3 regions of the Marinovum sp. 2_MG-2023 genome follow, and region 2 is predicted to be linked to each of the others. Evidence: riboswitches for the same ligand, from Rfam matches in the RefSeq annotation. Region 2 holds a riboswitch; each other region holds the start of a gene.

Region 1 (9,664 bases), on a different contig from region 2:
ATTTCGCCAAGGCGGTGAAAACCGTGGAACGGCTGAACCTGCTCTGTGTGCTGACGGTCTGTGACATTCGCGGCGTCGGGCCCAACACCTGGAACAACTGGAAAGCGGCCCTGCTGCGGGCGCTGTACCGCCAGACCCGCCGCGCGCTTGAGGGCGGAATGGAGGCGCTGAACCGCGAAAACCGCGGGGCCGAGGCCAAGAAGCTGCTGCGCCAAACGCTCAAGGATTGGCCGGTCAAGGACCTGCGGGCAGAAACAGCGCGCCACTACCCGCCTTATTGGCAGGGCCTGCATGTGACGGCCCATCTGGCCTTTGCCAATCTGTTGCGTGATCTTGGCGATGCTGCAATTGCCATCGACCTGCACCCCGACGAAGACCGTGACGCCACCCGGGTATGCTTTGCCATGGCCGACCATCCCGGTATCTTCAGCCGCATGTGTGGCGCGCTGTCTCTGGTCGGGGCGAATGTGGTGGATGCCCGGACATTTACCACCAAGGACGGCTTTGCCACGGCGGCCTTCTGGATTCAGGATGCCGAAGGCTCCCCCTATGAAGCCAGCAAACTACCGCGCCTGCAATCCATGATCCAGAAAACCCTTCAGGGCGAGGTCAAGGCGCGCGAAGCCATAAAATCCCGCGACAAGATCAAGAAACGCGAACGCGCCTTCCGGGTGCCAACACATATCACCTTTGATAACGATGGCTCGGAAATCTACACAATCATCGAGGTCGACACCCGCGACCGCCCCGGCCTGTTGTTCGACCTGACCCGCACATTGGCCAATGCCAATGTCTATATTTCATCGGCGGTGATTGCGACTTACGGCGAACAGGTGGTGGACAGCTTCTACGTCAAAGACATGTTCGGGCTGAAATTCCACTCGCCCACCAAACAAAAGTCGCTGGAAAACAAATTGCGCGACGCGATTGAAAAAGGGGCCGAACGGGCACGGTCCTGAAGCGGGCAATCACGTCAACCAAAACGCGAAACCGCGCGCCTTCCCCGGCTGCCCCCGGTTCAAACCCGTGTCTTTCATCTGACCTTAAATATCCCGGGGGGTTTGGGGGGCTGGCACCCCATCTATCCTGTGATTTGGGGGCAGGCCCCCAAACCTGTCGACACGCGAAGGCGTGGCGAAATCCGGGCCCGTTAACCGATCCGTCCCAATGTCTCTCCCACGTCGCCGCCCATCTGGCCGCGATGCATCAGGATATGATCCAGCAACACACAGGCCATCATCGCTTCGCCCACCGGCACCGCGCGAATACCGACACAAGGATCGTGGCGGCCTTTGGTGATGATCTCGGTCTCTTCGCCGGATTTGGTGATTGTCTTGCGCGTGGTCAGGATCGACGACGTCGGCTTGACCGCGAAACGCACCACCACATCCTGCCCGGTGGAAATCCCACCAAGGATACCACCCGCGTGGTTCGAGGAATAGACCGGCCCATCCGGCCCCATGAAAATCTCGTCGGCGTTTTCCGACCCGGTCAGCGCCGCCGTCGCCATGCCGTCGCCAATTTCCACCGCTTTGACCGCGTTGATCGACATCATCGCCGTGGCCAGATCGGTGTCCAGCTTGCCATAGACCGGCGCGCCAAGACCCGCGGGCGCGCCCTGTGCGACGACTTCGATCACCGCGCCCACCGAATTATGGGCATCTTTGCGCAAATGCCCAAGATAGGCATCCCATTCCGGCACCGCCGCCGCATCGGGCACCCAGAAATCGTTGCGCCCAATTTCGTCCCAGTCAAAGCGCGACCGATCAATGTGCTTTTCGCCCATCTGCACCATATAGCCGGTGATCTTCAGCCCCGGCAGCATCTGCGCCAGCACGGCCCGCGCCACGCCACCGGCCGCAACCCGTGCTGCGGTTTCGCGCGCCGACGACCGCCCACCGCCGCGATAATCGCGGATGCCGTATTTCTGCCAATAGGTGATATCGGCATGACCGGGGCGGAATTTTTCAACAATATCGCCGTAATCCTTGGACCGCTGATCGGTATTGCGGATCATCAACTGGATCGGCGTGCCGGTGGATTTGCCTTCGAACACCCCCGACAGGATCTCGACCGCGTCCGGCTCCTTGCGCTGGGTGGTGTTCTTGTTCTGGCCCGGCTTGCGTTTGTCCAACCAGATTTGCAGGAACTCTGCATCAATCTCCATGCCCGGGGGGCAGCCATCAACGGTCGCGCCCAATCCCGGTCCGTGGCTTTCGCCCCAGGTGGTGACACGGAACATGCGGCCAAAGGTGTTATAGCTCATGACAAACCCTCCATTTCCTTTCGTCTAAGCCGCCACTGGCCGGGTCTCAAGCACAATTGGCTTGTGGCGCATAGGGCAAAGCCCTAGAAATGGCCTCACCTCGGGGTGCTGATCCATATGACCAGCTGAGATGCACATGCGAACCCGTTGAACCTGAACCGGCTAGAACCGGCGGAGGGAAGGTCGATTGCGCAAGCATGCCCCTACTCCGCCCACAACATTTGGAGAGACCCATGCTGGGACGCACCATCGTTGCGGGACTTGTTGCAGCTTCGGCCACCGTGGCCGCGGCGGATACCCCCGTTTTGACAGTATACGCAGGCGATTATTTCAATTCCGAATGGGGCCCTGGCCCCGGGATCGAAGCCGCGTTTGAGGCCCGTTGCGACTGTGATCTGCAATACAAGACCGGCGATCTTCTGCCTCGCATCCTGTTGGAGGGCGAGCGCACAGAAGCCGACGTTGTGATCGGTCTGACATCCGACATCACCAAAAAGGCGCGCGACAGCGGGCTGTTTGCCCCACATGGCGCCGACATGTCGGCATTGACCCTGCCGGTGGACTGGACGGATGAGATCTTTCTGCCGTTCAACTATGGCCACACGGCGTTCATCTATAACAACGAACTGATCGACACCCCGCCAGCCTCGTTCGAGGCGCTGCTTGACGCGCCGGATGACCTCCGGCTGGTGATCCAGGACCCGCGGTCGTCGATTTCCGGGCTGGCGCTCGTGCTTTGGGTGCAGGCCGTCTATGGCGACGGGGCCAAGGCAGCCTGGGAAAAGCTCGCGCCGAAAATCGTGACAGTGACCAAAGGCTGGTCAGAGAGCTACGGGCTTTTCACCGATGGTGAGGCCGACATGGTGCTCAGCTACACCACATCCCCCGCCTATCACATCATTGCCGAAGAAGACCTGACCAAATCGGCGGCGATTTTCCCCGAAGGGCATTACTTCATGGTCGAACTGGTGGCGAAGCTGGCCGGCACGGACAACCCCGATCTGGCCGATCAATTCATGCAGTTCATCCTGACCGAGGAATTCCAGTCGATGATCCCGACCTCGAACTGGTCATTGCCTGCGGCGCTTCCGGTCGAAAAATGGCCCGAAGGGTTCCGCGAACTGCCGATGCCGGAAAAGGTTCTGTTCTATTCAGAAGATGAAGCGGCCTCGCTGCGGGATACAGCGATCGAAGCATGGCGCAGCGCGCTTTCGCAGTAACGCTGCCTTTCGTTTGGGCGCTTTTGGCTGCGGGGCTGGTGATCGGCCCCGTGGTTGCGGTGATTATGCGTGCCGGTGGCCTTGGCGGCCTTGGCACTCCGGAATATGCCGCCCTGTGGTTCACGATCTGGCAGGCGGCGCTGTCTGCGGCGGTGAGCGTCGTTCTGGCCATTCCGGTGGCCCGCGCCCTGTCGCGGCAACAGTTTCCCGGGCGCGGCGCATTGATCGCCCTGCTTGGCGCGCCGTTTATCCTGCCGGTGATTGTCGCGGTTCTGGGCTTGTTGGCGGTTTTTGGCGGCAATGGTCTGGTGAACCAGATCGGCGGCTGGCTGGGCCTGCCGCGCATTGATATTTACGGCTATCACGGCGTGATTCTGGCGCATGTGTTTTTCAACCTGCCGCTGGCCACACGTTTGATTTTACAGGGCTGGCTGGCGATCCCGGCAGAGCGGTTTCGCCTGGCCGCATCGCTTGATGCGCCGATGGGCCGGGTGCTGGAACGCCCGATGCTGGCGCGGATCGCGCCGGGGGCTTTTGCGGTGATCTTCGTGATTTGCCTGACGTCGTTTGCCGTGGCGCTGACGCTTGGCGGCGGGCCAAAGGCCACAACCGTGGAACTGGCGATCTATCAGGCGTTCAAATTCGATTTCGATTTGGGCAAGACCGCGACCCTGGCGCTGGTTCAACTGGCCATGGGCATGGCCGCCGCATTGGCCCTGTTCGCGCTGTCGCCGCCCGATGGGTTGGGCGCCGGGCTGGACCGGGTGCCGCAGCGCTGGGATGGGCGCGGCCGTGTGGTGCGGATCGTCGATTTCTTTTGGATCGGCTTTGCGGCGCTGTTCCTTTTGACACCGCTTGCCATGATCATTCTGTCCGGCCTGCCGGGGCTTTTTGCGCTGTCTGCGGATGTATGGTCGTCTGCGTTACGATCGCTGAGCGTTGCGCTCGGCGCGACCGCATTGACGATCCTTTTGGCCCTGCCGCTGGCCACCAAACTGGGTGAGCTGGCCGGGTTATTGGGGGTCGCCGTGTCGGGATTGGTGCTGGGCACGGGGCTTTTTCTTTTGGTGCAACCCTTCGTGCGCCCGGCAGAGGTCGCATTGCCAGTCACATTGCTGGTCAATGCACTTATGGCGCTGCCCTTTGTATTGCGTATCCTGCGGCCAGAGCTGGACGCCGCCCGAGAGGATTACGGTAGATTGGCTGCGACGCTTGGGATCACCGGCTGGGCGCTATGGCGCATCGTGCTGTTGCCGCGCCTGCGCCGCCCCTTGGGCTTTGCTGCCGGTCTGACCGCGGCGCTTTCCATGGGGGATCTTGGGGTGATCGCCCTGTTTGCCGATGGTGAACATGCCACTTTGCCCTTTCAACTCTATCAGCTGATGGCGGCCTATCGGATCGAGGCGGCACAGGGCGCGGCGCTGTTGCTGCTGATGATGAGCCTCGGGCTGTTCTGGATCTTTGACAAGGGCGGACGAGCCAATGCTTGAACTGCGTGACATCACCCTGCACCTGGAGGGCTATCACCTCGCCGCCAATGCAGAATTCAAGGGACGGTTCACCGCCCTGATCGGCCCAAGCGGGGCAGGAAAATCCACGATTCTGAACATGATCGCCGGTTTTCTACCGCCAAGTCGTGGCCAGATCCTTTGGGACAATCGCCCGCTGGATGGGTTGGCGCCGGCCAAACGCCCGGTCAGCATTCTGTTTCAGGACAACAACCTGTTCCCGCATCTGACCATTGCCGCCAATCTGGCACTGGCGTTGACCACCAAACGGCCCACCCCCGCCCAAACGGAACGGATCAACGCCGCTTTGGCGCAGGTCGGGTTGGCCGACATGGGCACAAGAAAGCCCGCCGCACTGTCCGGCGGACAGCAAAGCCGCGCGGCACTGGCGCGCGTTCTTTTACAGGACCGCCCCCTGATGATGCTGGACGAGCCGTTTTCGGCGCTTGGCCCGGCATTGCGGGCAGAGATGCTCGACCTGGTGGCGCAATTGGCGTCGGATGCGGGAATCACGGTTCTGATGGTCAGCCACGCCCCCGAAGACGCCAAGCGGGTCGCAGATCAGGTCGCGCTGGTCGCCGAAGGCCAGCTTTTCCCGCCGCAATCCACCGACCGGCTTTTTGCCGATCCACCGCCGGAATTGCGCGCCTATCTGGGCGTTTGATCTGGACCTTTGACCTGATGCCAAAGAAAAAGCCCCGCCAAAACGGGGCTTTTTACGTTCTTCAGGCTGAGCTTGCGCTCAAACCATCCGTTTACTTTGCAGCCAGTTTGGCCTGTTTCTTGATCGGCGCCCAGATGCGTTTGTTGGTCAGATAGAGCAGCACCGACAACAGCACCAGGAACAGAACACCGGTCAGACCGGCCTGTTTGCGCGCCATCATCTTCGGCTCTGCCGTCCACATCAGGAAGGCGGACACATCTTCGGCAAGGTGGTGCAGATCGGCGGAGTGGCCATCGGCAAATTCCACCAGATCGTCATCAAGCGGCGGTGCCATCGAAATCCAGCCGCCCGGAAAAGCGGTGTTTTCGTACAGCGTCACACCTGCCTCGGTCTTCTCTTCGCCGGTGTAGCCGGTCAGAAGCGAGGTGATGTACTCTGGTCCGCCCATGCCGTTGAACAGCTGGCTCAGACCGGTGCCATAAGGACCGTGGAACCCGGCGCGGGCCTTGGCCATCATCGACAGATCCGGTGCACCCGCAGCCGTGTTTTTCGGGAAGTTGTCGGTTTCCGCCGCCGGGCGATAATCGTCCAGCGCGGCATCGAAAACTTCAAAGTTCTGGGACGCATAGGCGCGCACCTGATCTTCCGGCAGTTGCGGGCCACCTTCGTCGGCCAGCGTGCGGATCGGCACATATTGCAAACCGTGGCAGGCAGAACAGACCTCGGTATAGACCTGAAGCCCGCGTTGCAGCTGCATTTGGTCAAAAGCACCAAAAGGCCCTTCGAAAGAGAAATCCACGTCGTGGATATGCCCTTCGTCGCCGGCGGCCAGGGCCGCCGAAGTTCCGATTGCCAGCGCCGCTACCGCGGAGAGGGTGAGTTGCTTGATCATCATTCTCTCGTCCTCTTACTCAGCCGGTTGCTGGGATTTACGACCAGCAGCCTTGGCGGCCTTCTTGGCCATTTTGGCATTGAAGTCGGCTTCGATGGTCTCTGGCGGGGTTTGCGGTTTCTCGATCACACCCAGAAGCGGCAGAATCACCAGGAAGTAGGCAAACCAATAGGCCGCGGCAATCAACGAGAAGGTTGCATAAGGCTCTTCTGCGGGCATGGCACCCAGCCACATCAGCGCGACAAAGTCGATCGCCAACAGCCAGAACCACCATTTGAACATCGGACGGTATTTGCCCGACCGCACAGACGAGGTATCGAGCCACGGCACGACCGCCATCACACCGATCGCCCCAAACATTGCCAACACACCAAAGAATTTCGCGTCGACGATACCGCCGGTCACAAAGCTGGCGAATTGCACGACCCACACCTCAGAGGTGAAGGCACGCAGGATTGCGTAGAACGGCAGGTAATACCATTCCGGCACGATATGCGCGGGCGTCACCAGCGGGTTGGCTTCGATATAGTTGTCCGGGTGGCCCAGATAGTTCGGCATGAAACCGACGATGGCAAAGAACACCACCAGGATCACCGCCAGGGCAAAGACATCCTTGATCACGAAATAGGGCCAGAACGGCACGGTGTCTTTTTCGGCTTCGGCTTTCGACGTGCGGCGCACCTCAACCCCTGTTGGGTTGTTGTTGCCGGTGGTGTGGAAGGCCCAGATATGCACCGCAACCAGCGCCGCAATGACGAAAGGCAGCAGATAGTGCAGCGAGAAGAAGCGGTTCAGCGTGGCATTGTCCACCGCCGGTCCGCCCAGCAGCCAAGTCTGGATCGGTTCACCAATGAAGGGGATCGCGCCAAACAGGCCGGTAATCACCGTAGCACCCCAGAACGACATCTGACCCCAAGGCAACACATACCCAAGGAAGCCGGTCGCCATCATCAACAGATAGATCAACATGCCGATGATCCATGTGATTTCGCGCGGTGCCTTGTACGAACCATAGTAAAGCCCGCGGAAGATGTGCAGATAAACCGCGATAAAGAACAGCGACGCGCCGTTCATGTGCAGATAGCGGATGAAATGGCCGCCATTCACGTTGCGCATGATATGTTCGATCGAAGCAAAGGCCAGATCTACATGCGGCGTGTAATGCATCACCAGAATGATGCCGGTGACGATTTGCAGCGCCAGACAGAATGTCAGGATAATGCCCCAGATCCACATCCAGTTCAGGTTCTTGGGCGTCGGGATCATCAGGGTATCATACATCAGCCCAACAATGGGCAGACGGGTGTGAACCCATTTTTCGATACCGGATTTCGGTTCGTAATGGTCGTGAGGAATACCAGCCATATGTCCGCTCCTTAACCCAGTTTGATTGTTGTGTCGTCTTCAAAGACGGCGGGCGGCACATGCAGGTTTTCCGGTGCCGGACCCTTGCGAATGCGCCCTGCGGTGTCGTAGTGCGAACCGTGGCAAGGGCAGAACCAACCGCCGAAATCGCCAGCGCCGTCACCCAAAGGCACACAGCCGAGGTGGGTACAAACACCCATCATCACCAGCCATTCATGCGCGTCGTCCATGGTGCGGTTCGCGTCGGTCGCGTCCACTTCGCCCTTGTTCGGGTTGCGGGCCGAGGTATCAATCAGCTGGCTCATCTCGACAGCTTCGCCTTCGGCAATCTCGTCTTCGGTACGGCGGCGAATGAACACCGGCTTGCCCAGCCATTTGACCGTCAGCTGGGTTCCGACCTCTACGCCCGACACATCAACCCGGATCGAGCTGAGCGCGCGCACATCGGCGGAAGGATTCATTTGGTTGACCAATGGCCATACCGCAGCACCTGCGGCTACGGCCCCCGCCCCTGCGGTGGCGTAGTAGAGAAAATCTCTGCGGGTGCCTTCGTGATCGTCTGCGTGGGACACGAGTGATCTCCATTTCAGCGCCAGTAGTCTGGCTGTAAATTCCCGTCCATGCCTTCCCATAGGAAAACACAGCTCTCCGGTGCGGTGTTTAGCGCCGTGCCAATTGGGCGTCCAGCGTTCAAAAGAGCGCAGGCCCCATCGCGCCGTAATGTCGCGCCAAAAACACGTTGAAATCAACCGGTCGAATGCCCAATGCGGCAGATTTCGGCATTTTTCGCTGGCCGATGCTGCGGAATTATTGCCGGGCGGCGGCCTTTGCCGCCGCGCAACGCGAATCTTTGGCGGCGGACCGCCCCCGGATCTGTCGGATCGGGTGTCACCCCTTGGGGGTGGTCGCCATCATTGAGGGACGCTGGCAAAAGGCCGCATGCCAATCCGCCAATGCGGTATACTCGGTGCGCCAGCTGCGCGCGTCATGGCGAAAATCCAGATAGGACAAGGCGCAGGCCACCGAAATCTGTCCCATATCCAACGGACCGTGCAAATGGCTGATCCAGCGGGTGTTCAACGCCGAAAGGGCGCGATCAACCTTGGTCCATTGCGCCTCGATCCAATCCTGTGATTGCTGGGCTTCGTCGCGGAACCGAATTTCATAGACCATCAGCACCGCCGCATCCATGATCGCATCCCCCGTCGCCTCAAGCGTCAGAGTGTCCCATTGGCGCTGCTGCGGATACAGGCCGCCATTAACCCGCGAATCCAGGAACCGGCAAATCACCCGGCTGTCGTAAAGTGTCGGCGCATCCGGACGCACCAGCGCCGGGATCTTGCCCACCGGATTGGCGGCGATCAATTCGGCGGACGGCCCGGCGGGCGCGGCGACAACCGCCTCGTATTCTACCGCGTTCACCTGATCGGTTTCGTGCAATGTCACCATAACCTTGCGGACAAAGGGTGACGTGCCAGCCATCAACAATTTCATGTGGAATTTCCCGGTCTGATTTCAGCCAGTTGCAAATGGCAGCCAGCATTGGAACATATATCATTCGGCCGCAGCCTAGCACCTTAGGCGTCCTTGTCCACGCCCCACATCAATGCGGACAGCGTGGCAATTTCCTGCCCCTGACCATAGGCCGCCACCCCCCCCGCCGCCCTGTCGCGCACGGCATCGGTTTTGTTCTGGCCCAGTTTCCATGTGCCATCTATCTTATCCACCACAAACCGGAACGGCGCGATC
Region 2 (9,664 bases):
GTCACAGGCGGGTTCTGCACAATTGGCTGCTTTGGAAGGGTATGCTGACACTCTGGGTGATACGCCAAAGATTTCGACCTACACCGACTTCTCCGAAGCTTACGCCGATCTTGCCGCTGGCCGCATTGATGCCGTGGTGAACTCGCTGCCAAACCTGCTGGAAGCCGCGCGCCAACGTCCTGACATCTTTGAAGTTGTTGCGCCGACCTTTGGTGAGCCAAAGTATTTCTCTTGGGCCGGACGCACCGACGAAGACAGTGCCAGCTTGAACGCACTGTTTGACGCCGAACTGAAACGCCTGATTGAAGATGGCACTCTGGCCCAACTGCAAGAAAAGTGGTTCGGCGGTGCGATGAACCTGCCAAGCGCACTCCCTGCGCAGTAAATCGACATGCTTGATCTGCTGATCGACAACCAGGCTGTCCTGATCGAAGGCGTGCTGACAACCCTTGGGGTCAGCTTTCTTGCTATCGCGCTTGGCGCCCCCCTTGGTCTTATTCTGGCGACTGCTAGTCGCCAGAATAACGGGCTGGTGCGTCGATCAACACGAGTCTACGTTTCGTTTTGGCGGGGCACGCCAATTTTGGTGCAGCTCCTGCTGATTTTCTATCTTCTGCCAGCAATTGGCATCAACCTACCGCCAACGCTGGCTGCGGTGGTGGCGCTCGCCTGCAATACCGCTGCCTTCCAGTCTGAAATCTATCGCGCTGGACTTGCCGCTGTGCCTGAGGGCGAAGTAGAAGCCGCCCAGATGCTGGCATTGTCCCGCCGCCAAATCCTTGCGAAAATTGAAGCGCCTCAGGCCATCCGCATCATGCTGCCTGCATTGGTTGGTGAAACGCTGGCATTGGTGCGAAATTCCTCACTGATTTCCGTCATCGCCGTCACCGACCTGACACGACGTGCGCAGCAAATCGCTTCGTCTACCTTTCAGCCGCTGGACAGCTACATGATCGCATTGATCCTCTATGTCGCGATCGCCTTGGTTCTATCGGCCATTGGCATGTTGCTGGAGCGCCGCCTGAAACAACAGGAGGCGCATTGATGAGCCTTACTTCTACAGATTTAGGGCTCCTAGTTCAGGGGCTTGGTCTCACGGCATGGATGACGCTGTGGGGCACGCTTCTTGCTCTGGCGCTCGCAGTTCCCCTTGCGTTGTGCCTGCGTTCCAACCGTTTCTGGATCAGTGCACCCGCACGCATCTACGTCGAAGTGATGCGCGGGGCTCCGCTCGTTCTGTTGTTGTTTTTGCTGTATTACGGGGGGCCACAGATTGGATTGCGCCTATCTGCACCGGTGGCCGGCATTGTCGGCCTGGGCTTTTTCGGAGCTGGGGCATTCGCGGAAATCCTGCGGGCCGGCCTGAATGCAGTTCCGACCGGAGATGTCGAGGCGGCATCCATGTTGGGCATCAATCGCCTCAAATGTATTGTGCATATTGAGATCCCACAGGCCGCCCGAACCGTCATTCCACCGATCTTTGGCCAAACTATTATCCTGGTTAAAGAATCTGCCGTCTTATCCGTCATAACCATCGCCGAACTCACCAAAGCGGCCAGCGAATTGGCGACCCTCACCTTTTCTGTGCAACCGTTTATCGTCGCGGCGCTTCTGTATTGGGCGCTCGTCGAAGCAATTGCACAGGTTGGACTCGCCGCTGAGCGGCACTACCAAATAGGAGGCCACTGAGATGCCCAATACCGAACATGCCATCAGTGCCCGCAAAGTCACCAAGGCCTATGGAACCAAGACCGTTCTTCGCGATGTCGATCTGACAGTCGATGAGGGCGAGGTGGTCTGTATTATCGGCCCGTCCGGTTCAGGGAAATCCACTCTGCTGCGAACGCTTGCGTTTCTGGCCCCTCACGACGGTGGAGATATCCACATTTTCGGACGCGAGATCGGCTGGAACGGTGGCGCAGAGCAAAAGGTCAAGCAAAGTGAAAAAGAGCTGGCCGAGGCACGTGCGCCTCTGGGTATGGTCTTTCAGCACTTTCATCTATGGCCACATATGAAGGCCATCGACAACGTGGCTTTGGCGTTGAAACTGGTGCACGGAAAATCTGCTTTGGAAGCAGAGACCATTGCCTTTGATGCGTTGAAAAAGGTTGGTCTTGGCGAACATGCCTACAAACATCCCCATCAATTGTCCGGCGGTCAAAAACAACGTGTTGCCATCGCACGTGCACTTGCGGTCTCTCCCATGGCCATCCTGTTTGATGAGCCTACCTCAGCTCTGGACCCTGAACTGGTGGGGGAAGTTCTGAACGTCATGCGTGCTCTGGCCGATGACGGTATGACAATGGTGATTGTCACCCACGAAATGGGCTTCGCTGCTCAGGCGGCAAACCGTGTGGTGTTCATGGATCATGGCACCGTCGTTGAAGACGGCCCACCAGCCGAAATTTTTGGCAATCCCAAAAGCGAACGACTGCGCCAATTTTTGGAAACCTCGCGTGAGCGCGCGATCTGAACAGTGTGTCCCACCATCGGGGCGTCTTCAACAACAAGAGAAGAATAGAAATGAGCCACGGATACGAAACCGGTCGCTTGGACCTGCCTTTTGTCGGAATCGCGACGTTTGCAAAATCCCCTTATGAGCCGGATTGGTCCAGAATTGACGCCGATGTCGCCATTTTGGGTGCGCCTTTTGACTTTGGCACCCAGTGGCGTGCAGGCGCACGATTTGGCCCACGCGGCATTCGTGATGCCTCCACATTGTTCTCGTTTGGCCATGCTGGGGCTTATGATCACGAAGATGACGTGACCTATCTTGCAGACACACGGATTGTGGACATTGGTGATGCCGACATCGTGCACACCGATACCAAGAGCAGCCATGCCAATATCGAAAAAGGCGTACGCGCTATTCTGGATGCCGGCGCGTTACCGGTTGTTCTAGGCGGCGATCACTCGATCAATATTCCTTGCGTCGCTGCATTTTCGGACCAGGATCCAATCCACATCGTACAGATCGACGCCCACCTGGATTTCGTCGATGAGCGCCACGGTGTGCGCAATGGTCACGGCAACCCGATGCGCCGCGCCGCCGAGCGCCCCTGGGTCACGGGCCTGTCTCAAGTCGGTATACGCAATGTCTCTTCCACCGCTAAAGAAGGGTACGATGACGCGCGCAAAATGGGTTCAGATATCGTGTCCGTGCGCCAGTTCCGAACCATGGGCGTGGAGGCGATGCTGGAGCGCATTCCAGAGGGGAAACGTTACTATCTGACGATTGATATTGACGGATTTGATCCTTCGATTGCGCCAGGAACGGGCACACCGAGTCACGGTGGCTTCTTGTACTATGAGGTCTTGGAGTTTGTGGACGGTCTTTCCAAACGTGGGAAAATCGTTGGAATTGATCTTGTCGAAGTTGCGCCGGATTATGACCACACAGGCACAACCAGTATTCTGGCCGCACAAATTCTGCTGAATGCCATCGGTCGAATTTTTGAAAACCAGACAGAAGCGTAACACGGGGCTGGTTCTGCAGCATTCGTACACCAGGCTCAATGTACGATCTGGGCCGTTCCTGACGGTCTGAGGGCGGGGCTTGCGATGCAAGCCTCGCCGCCGCAGGTTGGCTTTGAGCCAAAAGCGACCGACGTCGCGCAGTGCGTGAAGGGCGATATTTGTAGTCCCAGTTTAGACCCAGGTCAGATGTAATCGGTCAACACTTGCAAACAGACGCATGTGGTTTGGTTCTATGCGTGCTGTTCGGCGATCACCATCCACTCCGATGATATGCGCTGTCCCAGAACTTCCACTCATGCCAAGACGCTTTTGCAAAGGCTTTCTGCATGGCGTTTCGTGTTGACGTGTCGGCGGTCTTTCCCAGAACGTCCGTTAGATCAAGCATGCCTTGAACCGAGGCCTCGAATGCTTCGCTGGCATAGGTATCAATCCAGGCGCGATAGGGATGATCTGCCGCCGCTTGTGCGTGGATCGCGGCGCCAACGCGTTGATATATCCAAAAGCATGGCAATAGCGACACGACCGCGATCGGAAACGGATCAACTGCCGCCGTGCGGATGAGAAAGCTGACGTAGTGATCGCAGGCCCGCGAGGGTGGAGTTGTCGCGAAATCTGCGGGGGAGACGCCGTATAGCCTCATGTATTCACCGTGCAACTGCCGTTCCACCGCAATCGCCCCGTTGGCGGACCCTGCCAGTCTTGCTATATTTTCTGCATCCGGCGCACGAGAGGCCGCCAGGGCGAGCGCACGTGCGAAACCTTCCAGGTAATGTGCATCCTGAATGATGTATTCACGAAACGTCTCTGGTGGCAGGGTACCTTGCGCTAATTCAGTATTGAACGGCATCGTGCGGATTGCGTCTTGGAGGTCGGCAGTCATGGACCACAGGTCTTGGGTAAAGCTCATGTCTGGTTCTCGGCTTGGGGGTGAAAATGATGAACCGGGCCGTGACCACCACCGACCGAGAGGTCGCCGGCGGCCATAATCGCACCCGTGATATAGGCCTTGGCACGACGGGCCGCGTCGGGCAGCGCGTGGGCAAACGCGATTTGTGTCGCTAACGCAGAAGATAATGTGCAGCCGGTGCCATGTGTGTTTGACGTCTCAAACCGCTCGGCAGGCAGTGCGGTTTCGCCGAGTGACGTGATCAGCAGGTCCGTCGCCATAGCACCCGCCAGATGCCCGCCTTTGATCAAAACGGCATCACAGCCCGTCGCCCTGAGCTGGAAAGCCTGGTCTCTCATCTCTTCCAGGGTTGTGGCCTCAGTCGTTTGCAAAAGGTCCGCAGCTTCGGGCAGGTTTGGCGTCAACACGCTGGCGCGCGGCAAAAGGCGTTCGCGTAGGGCCATAACGGCATCTGCCGCCAGCAACCTGTCACCGCCTTTGGCCACCATGACGGGGTCCAGCACAATGGGTACATCCAATCCTTCAAGCGCGTTCGCCACGGTTTCGATTGTCGCGACATCCCCCAGCATCCCGATCTTGATCGCGTGAATGTCGATATCCGCGCGGAGCGCGGCAATCTGGGCTGCGATCATTGGGCCGGACACCATTTCGACCGCTGTCACGCCCTTTGTGTTCTGGGCCGTCAACGCAGTGATGACCGCCATTGCGTAGCCGCCGTTGGCGGAAATCGCTTTGATGTCAGCCTGAATGCCGGCCCCGCCTGAAGGGTCCGATCCCGCAATGGTCAGGATATTGGGGATCATATGTCGCTCCATTGATCAAGAAAGCCACGGGCTGCACGTTCCGGCTCTCGCGCGCGGGAAATAGCCGATACCACTGCGATGCCTGTGCATCCCGCGCGACGCACGCTGGCCACGTCCGCTGCGGTCAGCCCGCCGATGGCCATGCAGGGCAACGCCGCCGCACGGGTGATATCCGCCAGACCATCAAAGCCCAACGGGTGGGCATGGTCGGGCTTGGAGGCTGTTGCGCGCACCGGACCGACGCCCAGATACGTGACACAATCAAGAGGGACTTCCGCCATCTGCGCCGGCGTTTCAATCGACAGTCCAAGTACAGCATCCGGCCCGATCCGCGCGCGAATTTCGGCAGGGTCGCCATCAGATTGACCGACATGCACGCCAAAACACCCCAAGGTGCAGGCGATCTCCAAACGATCATTCAAGATCAACTTCGCACCCAAAGGATCAAGCCGCGCGCGCAGGGCCTTTGCAAGATCGGCAAAACCTGCGTCGTCAAGTGTCTTATGGCGCAACTGAACCCAGACCGCCCCACCGCGCGCGGCCTGTTCGGCTTGATCCACAATGGGCAACGGTGCATCGGCATCGGTGATGAAGCAAAGGGGCGGGATCATGCGGCCTCGATCCGCGCCATTGCATCCAGCTCGTCGCCGGTCATTGCGAACAAGGCATCCAGAAACGCCACCTGAAAACTGCCGGGACCACGGGCAGTTTGCGCCGCCACTTCGCCTGCGGCACCGTAATAGGCCAGCGCGGAAACTGTTGCCTGAAACGGTGGGGCAACTGCGCAAAACGCGGCCACAACGCCCGTCAACGAACACCCCAAAGCAGTGACGCGGGGCATCATCGGATCGCCGTTCGCGATACGTGCTGACTGTGTACCATCCGTGACGAAATCGACCTCTCCTGTCACCGCCACAACGGCGTTTGTGCGTATTGCCAGATCACGCGCGGCAATCTCGGCGGCAGAGACGGGATCAGCGGCATCGGCACCTCGTCCCTGCGCCGAAGCGCCTGACAAGGCGAGAATTTCAGACGCGTTCCCGCGGATCACCGTTGGGCCCAATGCCAGCAAGCGTGTGCCAAGCTCGCGTCTCAACTCTGTCGCGCCCACGGCAACAGGGTCCAGAACCCACGGTTTTCCATTTTCACCAGCCGCCTTGGCCGCGATCTGCATGCAGGCGGCCCATTCATCATCAAGTGTGCCAATGTTAATGCTCAACGAAGACGCCAGGCCTGCGAATTCAGCGGCCTCGCCCCGCGCATGGGCCATGGCAGGCGAGGCCCCCGCCGCCTGCATGATGTTGGCCATCACATTCATGGCCACATAGTTGGTTATGTTTTGCACCAGCGGTGCCGCCGCACGCATGGCGTTCAGATCGTGTGAAGGTTGGTTCATATGCATCCCTTTCTAAGACGAAGGGAATCGGTTTGACCCAATTAATCACAGGGGCAAACACAACTTCCTACGCCGGTATGAGCCGGTTCAGGTTCAAAGGGTACGTCTCAACCCGACCGATGCCGGATGCCCCTGTTGTGCGCTTGATGCTAACGATTTCGGTTCTAGTGTCAAATGCAGAGTAAAATTCGACCTCAGCATAAAGCCAATCAAAACCAGCCCATTATTCAAAACGGACCGAGGTCGGTAATGTCCGCTATCTCCCTGCTGGCGATGCCTTTGCCATATCCACAAAAGCTCTGAGCCGACGCGTCATATTGCGTTTGCTGCGATAGTTCAGAGAGTATCGCGGCAATTGAACGAGGTGATCGCTTAACACTTCGGTCAAGCCATCTTCGCCCAGATGTGGCACGGCAATTTCTCGATAAAGGTAGGCCAACCCAAGCCCTTGCTTTGCATAGTGGACCAAGGACCGCATATCGTTCGCCACCATCCGTGGTTTCGGTTGCATCGTATAGGCCCCGTCCGGCCCATCAAAGCCCCAGGGCGCGTTTTGTCCTCCCATACCGAAGGCGTAGCAAATCGCGTCATGATTCAAGATGTCCTTCGGCTCTTCCGGCCTGCCGTTCTCGTCCAGATATTGCGGCGATGCGACAATGGTCATTGCCAACTCTGGCCCGACCGGTACGGCGTGGGTGTCTGGCCCAAGCAGCGTATTCGACCGAATGGCCGCATCAACGCCGGACGCAAGAAGGTCAACTTTCTTGTCGTCATAAATGAGCTCAACATTGACGCCCGGATACTCAAGCGCAAACCGCGCGACCAGATCATCCAGAAAGAACGGACCTGCGCTATACGGGGCTGTCAGGCGAAGAGTGCCCGTGACTTCATCCTTCTGTTCATCCAAGTCATTCATCGCCCCTTCAAGCTCGATGATTGCCGGAAGGCTTTTTGCGTAGAACTGTTCGCCAATGGGTGTGAGTGCAACCGACCGAGATGATCGCTCCAATAGCCGGACGCCAAGACGATCCTCAAATCGTTGCACAGCTTCGCTAACCGATGCCGGGGCCAATTGAAGGTGTTCTGCTGCCGCGCGGAAACCGCCGCGCCGCGCCACTTCAACAAAGACGCGGATATCGCCAAAACCATCACGGGCCATTGTTCGATTTTCCGATCACTAAGTTAGGTATTAGGTGGGTTATCCTTACGGTAGCAGCGTCATAAGTTCTCAGCAAGACACAAAACGAGGACAAACCAATGGCGCAGATCACCGAGATTTTCATTCTCAAGATGAAAGATGACCCACAAGTCGATGCGATCCGCGAAGCTGCCCGCAAAGACTTTGTCGCCCTTGATGGCGTGACATCATGGGAAACCTTGGTGACGACAGATGAATCTCGCAAAACCCTCTATGCAGACATCTTCACATTTCCAGATCACGAGACAGCCAAGCGGGTGACGCCGGAGTTCGCCAAACGTCCTGCGACCCAGGCTTTCCTTGGTCAAATCGAAGAAATCGTCGTTGGCCAATTCTTCACTGCCTATCAACCCAAACCATCGGAGTAAGACAATGACTGTACGTGACGAAATCCAAGCCGCAATTAATGAGTGGAACAATGGCCTCGACAGCGGGGACATCGAGCGCATGGTGGCGTCCTGCCATCCGGACGTTATGACCATCAACGAACGCCAGCCTGTCACAGTTGGCACGCAAGCCATTCGCGACAAGTACAGCCCGCGCATCGCAGCCGCTGAAATCACCTCGGGCTATGATATCGAAGAACTTCAGGACTATGGCGATACCGTCATCGTGTCCGGTCGCTTCTACGGCACGATGAAAATGCGCGATTCCGGCGAGGTCAAAAGCCCCGAAGGCCGGTTGGTACTTGGCTACAAACGCGATGAAACGGGCGCGTGGAAGATGTTCCTCGACATGGACAACAACGGCCCGACCTAAGGCTCCACTGATCGCGCCAATGGCGCTGCGCCTATCGTCGCTTTCGCTGTCGTGCTCTGCATTGCCCAGCCAAGATATTTGCGGAGCGTTTTCCGCCAGACGTGACCCGGCCGCATTCGCGGCGCAGGTCGCGCCCTCAGGGGCTGGTGCGTCACCGCGGCCTGGCTCTTGGTGGACGCCCCGCGCAGGCGCTTGCAAGACGGCTTGTGTTGCCGGTGAGCAAAGACACGTTTCTGCGCAGAGTTCGGGCTCCGGCGTGACTACGCCGCCGTTGCCGCCGCCTTGCGAGAACCATGGTCGAATGGGCAGATGTATGGTCGCGCGAACATCGATCTGCTCAGGGCCCGCCCCGTCACCGCATCACAATCAGCAAAGTGCATCGACTCTGAGTCAGAGCTCAAAATTGCACGCCTGTTCACAAACAGCGCGTTCGCGGACTTTGGAGGAATACTTGTTCGTTGTCTTGCTCATGATTCTCCATCCTACTCAAGAGTTGGAGCCACCGGCAAACCCAGCGCGGTTCAAACAGCCCCCCTTTCCCCTAGGCCAACAGGCAATGATGTAGGCGCGCTTAAACAGCCGCGGAAATCTGGATATGGCGACCGTCCGTCAGCCCTTGTACTTTCTCCACGATGGAGGCGGCATCAATCCCGTGATGTTTGTAGAGATCGCCGATTGTCCCGGTTTGACCAAAGTGCTCCACACCCAGTGAAATGGTCTGATGACCGGCCACTCCACCCAGCCAGGCTAGTGTCGCAGGATGGCCATCAATCGCCGAGACGATCTTGCAGTGAGGGGGTAGGTCTCCCATAAGTGTTTCGATATGTGACTTTGCCCGGTAGTTACCCCGCGACCGCGCGCGTTGCGCAGCCGTCCAACCTGCATTCAACCTGTCTGCCGAGGTCACGGCCAGAACGCCAATGTCGCGTCGTCCTTCGCCGATCATTCCCGCCGCCTTGATCGCTTCAGAGGCCACCGCACCCTGATAGGCTATCACAACTTCGCAGTTCGGCCCGGGTTTGCGCAGCCAGTAGGCCCCATCAATGGCACCTTGCCGGAAGGCATCGTCGTGACGTTTGCCAGGCTGCTCAATCGGGTTTGTCGTCAGGCGTAGATAGATGCTG
Region 3 (9,664 bases), on a different contig from region 2:
CATTTTCAGGCGGGTCACAGCGTCAAGCGCGGAAAAAGGTTCGTCCAACAGCACAAATCGGCTGTCCTGTACAATCGTTCGCAAAAACGCCGCGCGCTGTCGCATGCCGCCGGACAGCTGGTCGGGAAACAGCTGCGCCGTGCCGTCCAGCCCGAATGCGGGCAACAACGGCGCGATGCGCGCCTGTGCGTCGCGGCGATGAACCCCGGCGATTTCCAGCCCGAGGGCCGCGTTTTCGGCGATGGTCAGCCAGGGAAACAGCGTGTCCTGCTGCGGCTGATAGGCAATGCTTGGATGCGGCGGGGTCAGGGCGCTGCCATCCAGCCGGGCGCGACCCTGTGCGGTCAGCGTCGGTGGCAGGACCCCGGCCAGCCATTTCACCACCGATGATTTGCCACAGCCAGAAGGGCCGATCAGGCAGGTGATTTGGCCCTCCGCCAATTCCAGTGACAGATTCTGCACCAATTGGGTGTCCGCTGCGGCGATGGTCAGCCCTTCAACCTGTAGCATCGTTGTCCCTCCGGAAACGGCGCCCGGTGGCCCGGTCGACCCCGTGCAAGAGCGCAAGCAACAACAAGGTCAGACAGGCAGAAACGACAACGGCGGCCAGCACCAGATCGGCGCGAAAGTTGTTCTTTGCCGACAGGATATAAATCCCAAGACCGCGCCGCGCGCCTGAATATTCTGCAAAGATGGCGGCCACCACCGCATAGGTCGCCGAAATGCGCAGCCCGGCAAAGAAGGCCGGCCGCGCCACGGGCAGGGTCGCGCGGCGAAACACGCTCCATTGTCCTGCGCCCATGGACACCAATTGATCCCGATAGGCCAGCGGCAGCCGGGCATATCCCGACAGCAGGCTGACCAGCATCGGGAAAAACGTCACGAGGATGACCAGCAATACCTTTGGCAACAGCCCGAAGCCGAACCACAACACCATAAGCGGCGCCAGCGCCACGATCGGCACCGTTTGGCTGGCCACCAGCAACGGCATCGCCCCACGGCGCAGCCAGGGCAGGAAATACAAGGCGACCGAAGTGGCAAATGCCACCAGCACCGACAGGCTGAACCCGGTTGCGGTCACCGTCAGGGTGGCCAGTGCATGGCTGCCGATGTCGGCCCGGTTCAACCACAGGCCGCGCAGCACATCATGCGGCGCCGGCAACACCAGCGGCGACACCGCCGCGCGGGCGCAATAGACCTCCCAGGCTGACAGCAACGCCAGCGCAATAAGAACGGTCGGAAAGCTCCGTTTCAGAAACGACATTGGTGTCTCCGGTCGCAGGACCGCGCCCCTGCATCCTGTGCAGGGCGGCGGGTCGGTGCGTTCAGCGCAGGCTGGGGGAGTTGGCAGAGGCGGTCATGTCAATGGTGACATGGCCCTCGGCTGGGCCAAACCGCAGGAAAGCCTGCCGCAGAACCTCGAACACGGCGCCGGCGTCACCGCGCAGACGGGTGCAGAAATTCTTGGATTTCAAAAAGGTGCCAGAACCTTTCAGAAAGTCGATGCAGCCATAAATCTCGTCCATATGGCCATCCTGGCCCAAGACATAGAGCGAGAACTGCACATCAATCTCGACCCCGGTGACCGGGGCATCGGTCACGGCCTGATGGGCCAATGTCTGGCGCTCTGCCAATGACAGCGATTGTGCCTTGGTCAGCGTCTCGCAATGACAAGAGGGGTCATCCGGTTCCCCGGGACAGCCGCGCGACAGGGTGACATGCATCGCGACATGATCCGGCTGGGCAGCAACCGTCGCAAACAGATCGCGGATCGCGTCGAACAACGGCCCCGGCGCGCCGACCATAAGCGTCGACATATCGTCGGTCTCGATCCGAAGATCCTGTTGATATGGGGTAAAGGCCTTGAGCCCGGACAGGATGACATCGACAAAATCGGACGTCATCGGGTAGAGTGACACTTGCGCGCCTATAAACATATGTGACCTCGCTCCGCTGGTATGATCCAGATCAGCTGTGGAGGGTTCACGCATCGTCGCGCATCTCAGCCCCGTTCGGGACACCCCTGGCTATTTCGCGTGCAACATTCATTGCATCGCCGGCCATGTCAAGCGCTGTTTGTCCGGGGGGCAGCCTTGGGCCGGATATGGCATTTGAGATCAGATTTTGGACCTCAAATATCATTGTCTGCCATGCCCTGCGGCCCTACCGATCAGGGGGAAAGACGTGGGAGGATGTTATGGACATCGAAGGCAAGACAATCTTGGTCACCGGGGCCAATTCCGGGCTGGGCGCGGGTGTGGCCGCGCGCCTGTTGGCGGATGGGGCCAATGTGGTGGGGATCGACATTGCCACCGACGGCGCGCCGCAGCACGACAGATTTGCGCTGGTCAAGGCCGATGTGACCGCGCCCGATCAGGTGGCTGCGGCGATCGAAACCGCCAAAAGCCGATTTGGCGCGCTGCATGGTCTGGTCAATTGCGCCGGGATCGCGCCGGGACAGAAGATCGTCGGCCGCGACGGCGCGCATGATCTGGCGCTGTTTTCCAAGGCGGTTTCGATCAATCTGATTGGCACGTTCAACACCATGCGGCTGGCCGCCGAAGCAATGGCGGGCGGCGATGCCGGCCACGAGGGCGAACGCGGTGTGATCATCAATACCGCCTCGATTGCGGCCTTTGACGGCCAGATCGGACAGGCGGCTTATGCGGCCTCCAAGGGGGGTGTTGTCAGCCTCACTTTGCCGGCCGCACGTGAATTGGCGCGCTCGGGCATTCGGGTGATGGCTATTGCGCCGGGTATCTTTGAAACGCCGATGATGGCCGGTCTACCACAAGAGGTGCAGGACTCTCTGGGGGCCAAGGTGCCGTTTCCGGCGCGGCTTGGGAAGGCGTCGGAATTCGCCGAGCTGGTGGCGGCAATTTTCGCAAACCCCATGCTGAACGGCGAGGTGATCCGCCTGGATGGTGCACTGCGCATGACGGCGAAATAGCGGGGCGTGAAAGTCAGATTGCATTGGCCGCGGGGCGTGGATGTGCCCCGCGGCTTTTGTTTGGTTCCGGCCTAGCTGCGCACCATGCCGAGGATGTCATAGGTCTTGTCCAGGATCGGCGACGCAATGTCGCGCGCGCGACCGGCGCCATGACCAAGGATGCGGTCGATTTCCGGCAGGTCATCCATAAGCCGCGACATCTCGGTCGAAATCGGCGCCAGTTTCGCCACCGCCAAATCAGCCAGCATCGGTTTGAATTCCGAAAACTGCTTGCCGCCGACATCACCCAGCACCTGATCGACGCTTTGGTCATTCAGCGCCGCATAGATGTTGACCAGATTGCGCGCCTCGGCCCGGTCTTCCAGACCTTTGGCCTCGCTTGGCAGCGCCTCGGGGTCGGTCTTGGCCTTGCGGATCTTTTTCGCAATCGTGTCGGCATCATCGGTCAGATTGATCCGGCTGGCGTCCGAAGGATCGGATTTCGACATCTTTTTTGTGCCGTCCCGCAGGCTCATCACCCGGGTTGCGGCACCTTCGATCACCGGTTCCGGGATCGGAAAGAAATCGACGCCAAAATCATTGTTGAACTTGATCGCGATGTCACGCGTCAGTTCCAGATGCTGTTTCTGGTCCTCGCCCACCGGCACATGCGTCGCGTGGTAAACAAGAATGTCGGCGGCCATCAGCGCAGGATAGGCCAAAAGCCCCAGCGATGCGTTTTCCTGATTCTTGCCGGCCTTGTCCTTCCACTGGGTCATGCGCTTCATCCAGCCCATGCGCGCCACACAGTTGAAAACCCACGCCAATTGGGCATGTGCAGACACTTGCGACTGGTTGAACAGGATGGATTTTTCCGGGTCGATACCCGACGCAATGAACCCGGCGGCCAGTTCGCGGGTGGCATGGCGCAGATCATTGGGGTCTTGCCAGACGGTGATCGCATGCATGTCGACCATGCAGAAAATTGATTGCACGCCATCGTCCTGACTGTCGGCAAAGCGCTTCAGCGCGCCAAGATAATTGCCAAGATGCAGGTTGCCCGAAGGCTGAATCCCCGAAAAGACGCGGGGGGTAAAGGCAGATGGGGTTTGGACGCCCTCTGTCATGGGGTTTCTCCGTCTGGATTTCCGATTGTTCTGCGCTTACCCATGCACCAGAGGGTCGTCAAGGTGAAGGCCCAGCCAGACCGCAGGGATGCCCATGCACGATCCGATGAACCAGCCGCCGATCAACCCCTTGCCGCCGGTCATTGTGGCGCTGTTTCTGGTGATTGCCGGGATTGAATTGACGTTTCAGGCGGGCGCGCAGGGCTTTGTCGGCGGGCCGACTGCGGTCGGCTGGCGGCTGGATGCGGTGCGCACATATGCCTTCTCCGGTGACATATTCGACTGGATGCTGGCCAATGGGGTGTTCCCGCTGGAACATATGATCCGTTTTGTCAGCTATCCGTTCCTTCAGGCCAATTTCAGTCATGCGCTGTTTGTCAGTGTCATGTTGCTGGCGCTGGGCAAATGGGTGGGCGAGGTCATGGGCGGCGTTCGGGTGCTGGTGCTGTTTCTTGGGTCATCCATCATCGGCGCGGTGTTTTATGGCGCGGTTTTGAATGATCCCGTGCCGCTGATCGGCGGCTTTCCGGGGGTCTATGGCATTATCGGCGGCTTTACCCTTCTGCTTTGGCGGCAATTGGGTGCCGAGGGCGGGCAGCAGATGCGCGCGTTTTCCTTGATCGGCATGTTGCTGGCGATCCGGCTGGTGTTCAGCCTGCTTTATGGCGCTGACAGCACATGGGCCGCTGATTTTGCCGGATTTGTGGGCGGATTTGCCATGTCGATATTGCTGGCGCCCGGGGGCTGGTCGGCGTTTCTGGCGCGTATCCGGCGCTAGGGTCAGGACCCTAGACAGCACAGAGCCGCTTTTCAGATCTGTTGGACCGCCGGTTCGGGCGGAGGCTTGACCGTGGTCAATCAAAACCATAAAACTAGTTTTATCGAATCAATGGGGATTTTGGATGAACTGGGAACAAGCGGCGGCAGGATTTGCCGCGATGGGATCTGAAGCCAGATTGCAAGTGCTGCGCATCTTGATCCGTGCGGGCGAAAGCGGCCTGACGGTATCGGATCTTCAGGACCGGACCGGGATCGCGCCATCCACGCTGGCGCATCACCTGAAATTTCTGGCGGGTGCGGCGCTTATTGATCAACAGCGTGATGGCCGCATGGTGATAAACCGCGCCGATTACGCGCAATTGGAACAGCTTGCACAATTCATTCTGTGTGAATGCTGTGCGGATGAAACCAGAAAGGCGGCGAACAATGGCTGATCTGACGCAATCGCCGAAACGCGATCTGGTGAACGGGTTGAAGACCCCGTGGACGGTTGTGGTGATCGTTCCGTTGTGTGTGGCGCTGCTGGATCCGGGGCAGTTCGTTCCAGTTGTGGAATTCGCGCTGCGGGCGTTTCTTGGCACCTTGCCCTTTATCCTCTTTGCTGTGCTGTTGATTGCCTATCTCAAGGCCGCCGGGGCCGAAGCGATGATCGCCCGTGCGTTTGAAGGCCGCGAGACCCAGGCGATCTTCATGGCGGCGCTGTTTGGCGGGCTTGCCCCGTTTTGTTCCTGTGAGGTCATTCCCTTTATCGCCGGGCTTTTGGCGCTGGGCGCGCCGCTGTCTGCGGTCATGGCGTTCTGGCTGTCCTCGCCGCTGATTGATCCGCCCACATTGCTGATCACCGCTGCTGCCCTTGGATGGCCGTTTGCGGTGGGAAAGGCGATTGTCGCGGTGGGCCTGGGTCTGTTTGGTGGCTTTGCCGTCCGGGCAATGGTCGGGGCCGGCGCATTTGGCGATGTGTTGCGGCCGCGCAAATCTGCGGGCTGTGGTTGTGGGCCAAATCCGTTGGAGGGACGCCCGGTATGGAAGTTCTGGACCGAAGAAAAACGGCGCGGCGAATTCCGGGCACAGATGATCGAGAACATAGTGTTCCTGGCGAAATGGCTGGCGCTGGCCTATGTGCTTGAGGCGCTTTTGGTCACCTATGTGCCCGCTGATGTGATTGTGCGATTGGTTGGCGGCGACGGTGTTGTTCCGGTGGTGATCGCGGCCTTTGTGGGGATGCCGGCCTATCTCAACTCTTATGTTGCGCCGCCGCTTTTGGCGGGGCTGGTGGAGCAAGGCATGACATCCGGCGCAGCAATGGCGTTCATGATTGCCGGCGCGGTCAGTTCGGTGCCGGCCATGGCGGCGGTCTGGTCGCTGGTGAAGCCACGGGTGTTTTTCACCTATCTCGGACTGGGGGTCAGCGGCGCGATTTTTGCCGGCTTGGTCTTTGGCACGCTTTATTAAGCGGCGCGCCGGGGCGCACAGGTTGGATTTGCGTTCAGGCCACGCAGGCCTTGAGGGGGCCAGCCCCCTCAAAACCCCCGGCGTATTTCAAAAGAGAAGAAGCCCGCCGGTGGTTAGAACATGTCGTTTGGCAGGATCGGCAGCAGGCGGGAGAAACGGCGCAGTTTTTCCAGCGGGTACGGCAAGACAAAGCCTCTGCGTTCTCTTGCGGGCAGGGCCGCATTTCTTGTGGCTTGTGCGGTCCATGTGGCGGCCTTTGATGGGTCGCCGGTCTGGTCCTTGCCCAGCCATTTTTGCGCCAGTTGCTGCCGCAGGGCGCTGATTTCTGCCTTGCCGTCAAAGGCGATGGAGGCTTCGGTATCCCAGCGCAGCGAGCGGCCGTTCAGATTGGCAGAGCCGACAATGCCGATCCGGTCGTCGACCAATGTGACCTTGGAATGGACATAGACCGGCCCGGCGCCGTGGATTTGCGGGCTGTCGGGGTCTGCGGGATAGGGTTGCGCCGGGGCGATGATGGCCGTGCGTGCACCATAGGCGCGTTCCAGCCGGATCAATCCGCGCATTTGCAGGGCATGGGCGTGGCGGGCATCCCAGCCGTCGTCGCCGCCAAACAACACGCGCTCGGCGAAGGGGGGCAAGATCAGGATCAGGTTCAGGTCGCGGTGGTCCGCTGCCCGGACCAACGCGTCGATCACCGGGCGGTGGCGGAGGAACTGCGTTTCAATATAGAGGCTGGCGCGGGCGCTTTGGATTGCCTCAATCACGGCGGTTTCGTTTTCGCGGATTTTCGGGCGGGGGCCCAATCGGGTCAGTCCCGGGCAGGCAATTGACAATGTCCGCAGCAGACGAGGGCCGGAATGCGGCTGGGTTTGGGGTGGCTGTAACGGTGTTGCGTCGTCGTTCACCGGGGGCGTGCAGTTGCGCGCGGCGTTCCAGCTGTCGGCGAAATGCGCGGCGAGATCACGGCAAAATGCGCCATCGGCGCGGACCGATACGTCGTGCCAGGTGTCTTCGGGATTGCGGTCATGGTCGGGGGTATCAAAGCGGCGTTCATTGATGTCCAATCCGCCAATGATACAGGACTGGTCATCGACCACGGCGAATTTCTGATGGATGGTGACCGGGCGCAGGTGATTGGTCCCGCGCAGAGCGGCCCGTTCCACCGGTGTCAGATCATCGGGGTCTTGCGTGCGCATTTCCGCCAGACGTTTTTGCAGCCGGTCGCGCATCGCCAGCCGCCAGAACAGGCCGGCGCTTTGGCCATGCGGGGCGCAGAGGATCTGGGCGTCGCCTGATACGCAGCGTTGCAAATGGCGCACGGCCCGCCAGGAGTTTTGATGCAGATCCGGGGCAAAGATCGGGTCGAAATCGGCCAGCAAGACCCGGAGGGCAACGCCCCGTGCGGTGACATCGGCCAGCAGATCGGCCCAGGTGTCGAGCCCACGGTCGCGCAGCCCCGGATCGCGCAGTCGGGTGCGCGGATCAAAGATGCGGAAGGACATCCAGACCTTGTGTTCGGCCTCATCCACCAGCCGCTCCAGCGCGGGAAAGGCCTGGGCGGCGGTGATCAATGGGGTGATGGGTGTGGTGTCTGTCATGATCTGCGCCGACGTAGTGTGCTCTTTAGTTCGTGCAAGCTGAAGGCGCCAAACACCTGGCCAAAGATGAAATAGGCCAGCGAGCCGAGCAGGATCAGCGCGGCCAGTGCCGGATAGCGGATGTAGTCCATCACCAGATAGCGCCCAAGTGCCGCATTCAGCCCCCAGAGCACCAGCCCCATGGCCAGAGATGCGGCGATGATCCGCCAGATGCGGCGGCGGAACCGGGCATCGAACCGGGCGGTGTCGCCAAACCGGCGCGCGCCGACCGCCAGAAGGACCACCATCGCCCATCCCGCCAGCGACGTGGCAATCGCCGGGGCGATCCAGCCCAAAGCATAAGACAGGCCGATCGCAATCACCGCATTGATCGCCATCGCCCAAAGCGCATAGCGGAACGGGCTGCGGGTGTCTTCGCGGGCGAAAAACAGCGGTTGCAGTAGTTTTTGCAACACAAAGGCGGGCAGGCCGAGGCCATAGATGGCCACCGCGACGGCGATGGCGGCGCTGTCGTCGGGGCCTGTGGCGCCGCGTTCGAACAGGACCGATACCAACGGCAGCGGGATCACCACCAAGGCCACCGCACAGGGTAGGGTCAGGGCCAGAGATATTTCACCGGCGCGCGACAGGGCTTCGCGTGCTCCTGTGTCGTCTGCGGCCTTCAGGCGGCGGGACAGATCCGGCAAAAGGACAATCCCGACCGCAATCCCCACCACACCCAGGGGCAATTGATAGAGCCGGTCCGCCGCATAGAGCCAGCCAACTGCATTGGCAAAATGCGAGGCCACCTGCTGGCCGACCAGCAGGTTGATCTGCATCACGCCGCCGGCCAGCGCCGCGGGCAGGGCAACGATGGCCAGACGTTTCATGTCGGGTGTCAGGCGCGGGCGCTGCCATTGCAACCGGAACCCGGCGCGGCGCACCGCCACCCAGACCAGCGCCAGCTGGGCGATCCCGGAAAATGGCACGGTCCAGATCAGCACCTGGGCAATTGGCCCGTCCACCAGCGCAGCAATGCCCATCGTGACCAGCACAAAGACGTTCAACAGCACCGGCGCGGCGGCGGCGGCGGCAAAATGGCCAGCGGCATTCAACATGCCAGAGCAAAGCGCCGCCAAGGAAATGAACAGGATATAGGGAAATACGATCCGGCCGAAATCCACCGTCAGATCAAAGCGTTCATTGCCGGAAAATCCCCCCGCCGTGGCCCAGACCAGCACCGGCATGAAGACCAGCGCCAGACCCGTCAAACACAAAAGGACAAAGGCCAGTCCCGACATCGCTTCCGAGGCAAAGCCATCCGGGTTTTCACCGGCCTCCAGCCGTTTGGAAAACATCGGCACAAAGGCGGCATTGAACGCGCCTTCGGCAAAGAACCGGCGAAACATATTGGGCAGACGAAAGGCCGCAACAAAGGCATCCATCACCGGGCCGGGGCCAACCAGCCCGAGGATCATCACCTCGCGCGCGACGCCCAGAACCCGGCTCATCAAGGTCCAGAGGCCGACGGTAAAGATGCCGGAAATCAAACGGATGGGTTTCATGTGTCAGCCGGTCCTTGCGCGCATGGGACCGGCTTAGCCTATTGGCTGTTGCGGCGGAAGGGGCGGCGGCCCCGACCTGACAAATACAGCTGCGCGCACAGGGGCTAGGCGCTTGACGACAGTTTCATTAGGATCAAACCGGCAAAGATCAGCGCCGCCGCCGCCACCCGCAGGCCGGTCACCGGTTCGCCAAGCAGCGCAATCCCAAGGATAAAGGCCCCCAAAGCGCCAATT

What was found. Region 2 has a riboswitch for thiamine pyrophosphate ahead of thiM (hydroxyethylthiazole kinase). Riboswitches for the same ligand answer to the same signal wherever they lie in the genome.
Region 1: linked by a shared signal. The riboswitch ahead of Q4577_RS07615 (thiamine ABC transporter substrate binding subunit) and the one ahead of thiM (hydroxyethylthiazole kinase) in region 2 are both predicted to bind thiamine pyrophosphate.
Region 3: linked by a shared signal. The riboswitch ahead of Q4577_RS15645 (Ykof family thiamine-binding protein) and the one ahead of thiM (hydroxyethylthiazole kinase) in region 2 are both predicted to bind thiamine pyrophosphate.

Annotation. Positions count from the first base shown of each region.
Region 1 covers NZ_JAUOSD010000005.1:12,648-22,311, reverse strand. Annotated here, with positions in the region: gene Q4577_RS07625 ([protein-PII] uridylyltransferase) at 1-959, shown strand, start outside; gene aroC (chorismate synthase) at 1,151-2,266, opposite strand; TPP riboswitch at 2,358-2,463, shown strand; gene Q4577_RS07615 (thiamine ABC transporter substrate binding subunit) at 2,503-3,486, shown strand; gene Q4577_RS07610 (thiamine/thiamine pyrophosphate ABC transporter permease ThiP) at 3,462-4,976, shown strand; gene Q4577_RS07605 (ATP-binding cassette domain-containing protein) at 4,969-5,658, shown strand; gene Q4577_RS07600 (cytochrome c1) at 5,750-6,550, opposite strand; gene petB (cytochrome b) at 6,566-7,915, opposite strand; gene petA (ubiquinol-cytochrome c reductase iron-sulfur subunit) at 7,927-8,487, opposite strand; gene Q4577_RS07585 (glutathione S-transferase) at 8,804-9,409, opposite strand; gene Q4577_RS07580 (FMN-binding negative transcriptional regulator) at 9,493-9,664, opposite strand, start outside.
Region 2 covers NZ_JAUOSD010000017.1:72,537-82,200, forward strand. Annotated here, with positions in the region: gene Q4577_RS17575 (transporter substrate-binding domain-containing protein) at 1-385, shown strand, start outside; gene Q4577_RS17580 (amino acid ABC transporter permease) at 392-1,045, shown strand; gene Q4577_RS17585 (amino acid ABC transporter permease) at 1,045-1,689, shown strand; gene Q4577_RS17590 (amino acid ABC transporter ATP-binding protein) at 1,691-2,473, shown strand; gene speB (agmatinase) at 2,524-3,477, shown strand; gene Q4577_RS17600 (TenA family protein) at 3,728-4,384, opposite strand; gene thiD (bifunctional hydroxymethylpyrimidine kinase/phosphomethylpyrimidine kinase) at 4,381-5,187, opposite strand; gene thiE (thiamine phosphate synthase) at 5,184-5,798, opposite strand; gene thiM (hydroxyethylthiazole kinase) at 5,795-6,583, opposite strand; TPP riboswitch at 6,631-6,727, opposite strand; gene Q4577_RS17620 (LysR family transcriptional regulator) at 6,840-7,742, opposite strand; gene Q4577_RS17625 (hypothetical protein) at 7,841-8,149, shown strand; gene Q4577_RS17630 (DUF4440 domain-containing protein) at 8,154-8,540, shown strand; gene Q4577_RS17635 (1-deoxy-D-xylulose-5-phosphate synthase N-terminal domain-containing protein) at 9,112-9,664, opposite strand, start outside.
Region 3 covers NZ_JAUOSD010000014.1:48,993-58,656, forward strand. Annotated here, with positions in the region: gene Q4577_RS15635 (ABC transporter ATP-binding protein) at 1-510, opposite strand, end outside; gene Q4577_RS15640 (ABC transporter permease) at 497-1,264, opposite strand; gene Q4577_RS15645 (Ykof family thiamine-binding protein) at 1,326-1,919, opposite strand; TPP riboswitch at 1,929-2,035, opposite strand; gene Q4577_RS15650 (SDR family NAD(P)-dependent oxidoreductase) at 2,198-2,950, shown strand; gene trpS (tryptophan--tRNA ligase) at 3,022-4,056, opposite strand; gene Q4577_RS15660 (rhomboid family intramembrane serine protease) at 4,151-4,834, shown strand; gene Q4577_RS15665 (helix-turn-helix transcriptional regulator) at 4,959-5,270, shown strand; gene Q4577_RS15670 (permease) at 5,263-6,288, shown strand; gene Q4577_RS15675 (phospholipase D family protein) at 6,402-7,886, opposite strand; gene murJ (murein biosynthesis integral membrane protein MurJ) at 7,883-9,430, opposite strand; gene Q4577_RS15685 (multidrug efflux SMR transporter) at 9,535-9,664, opposite strand, start outside.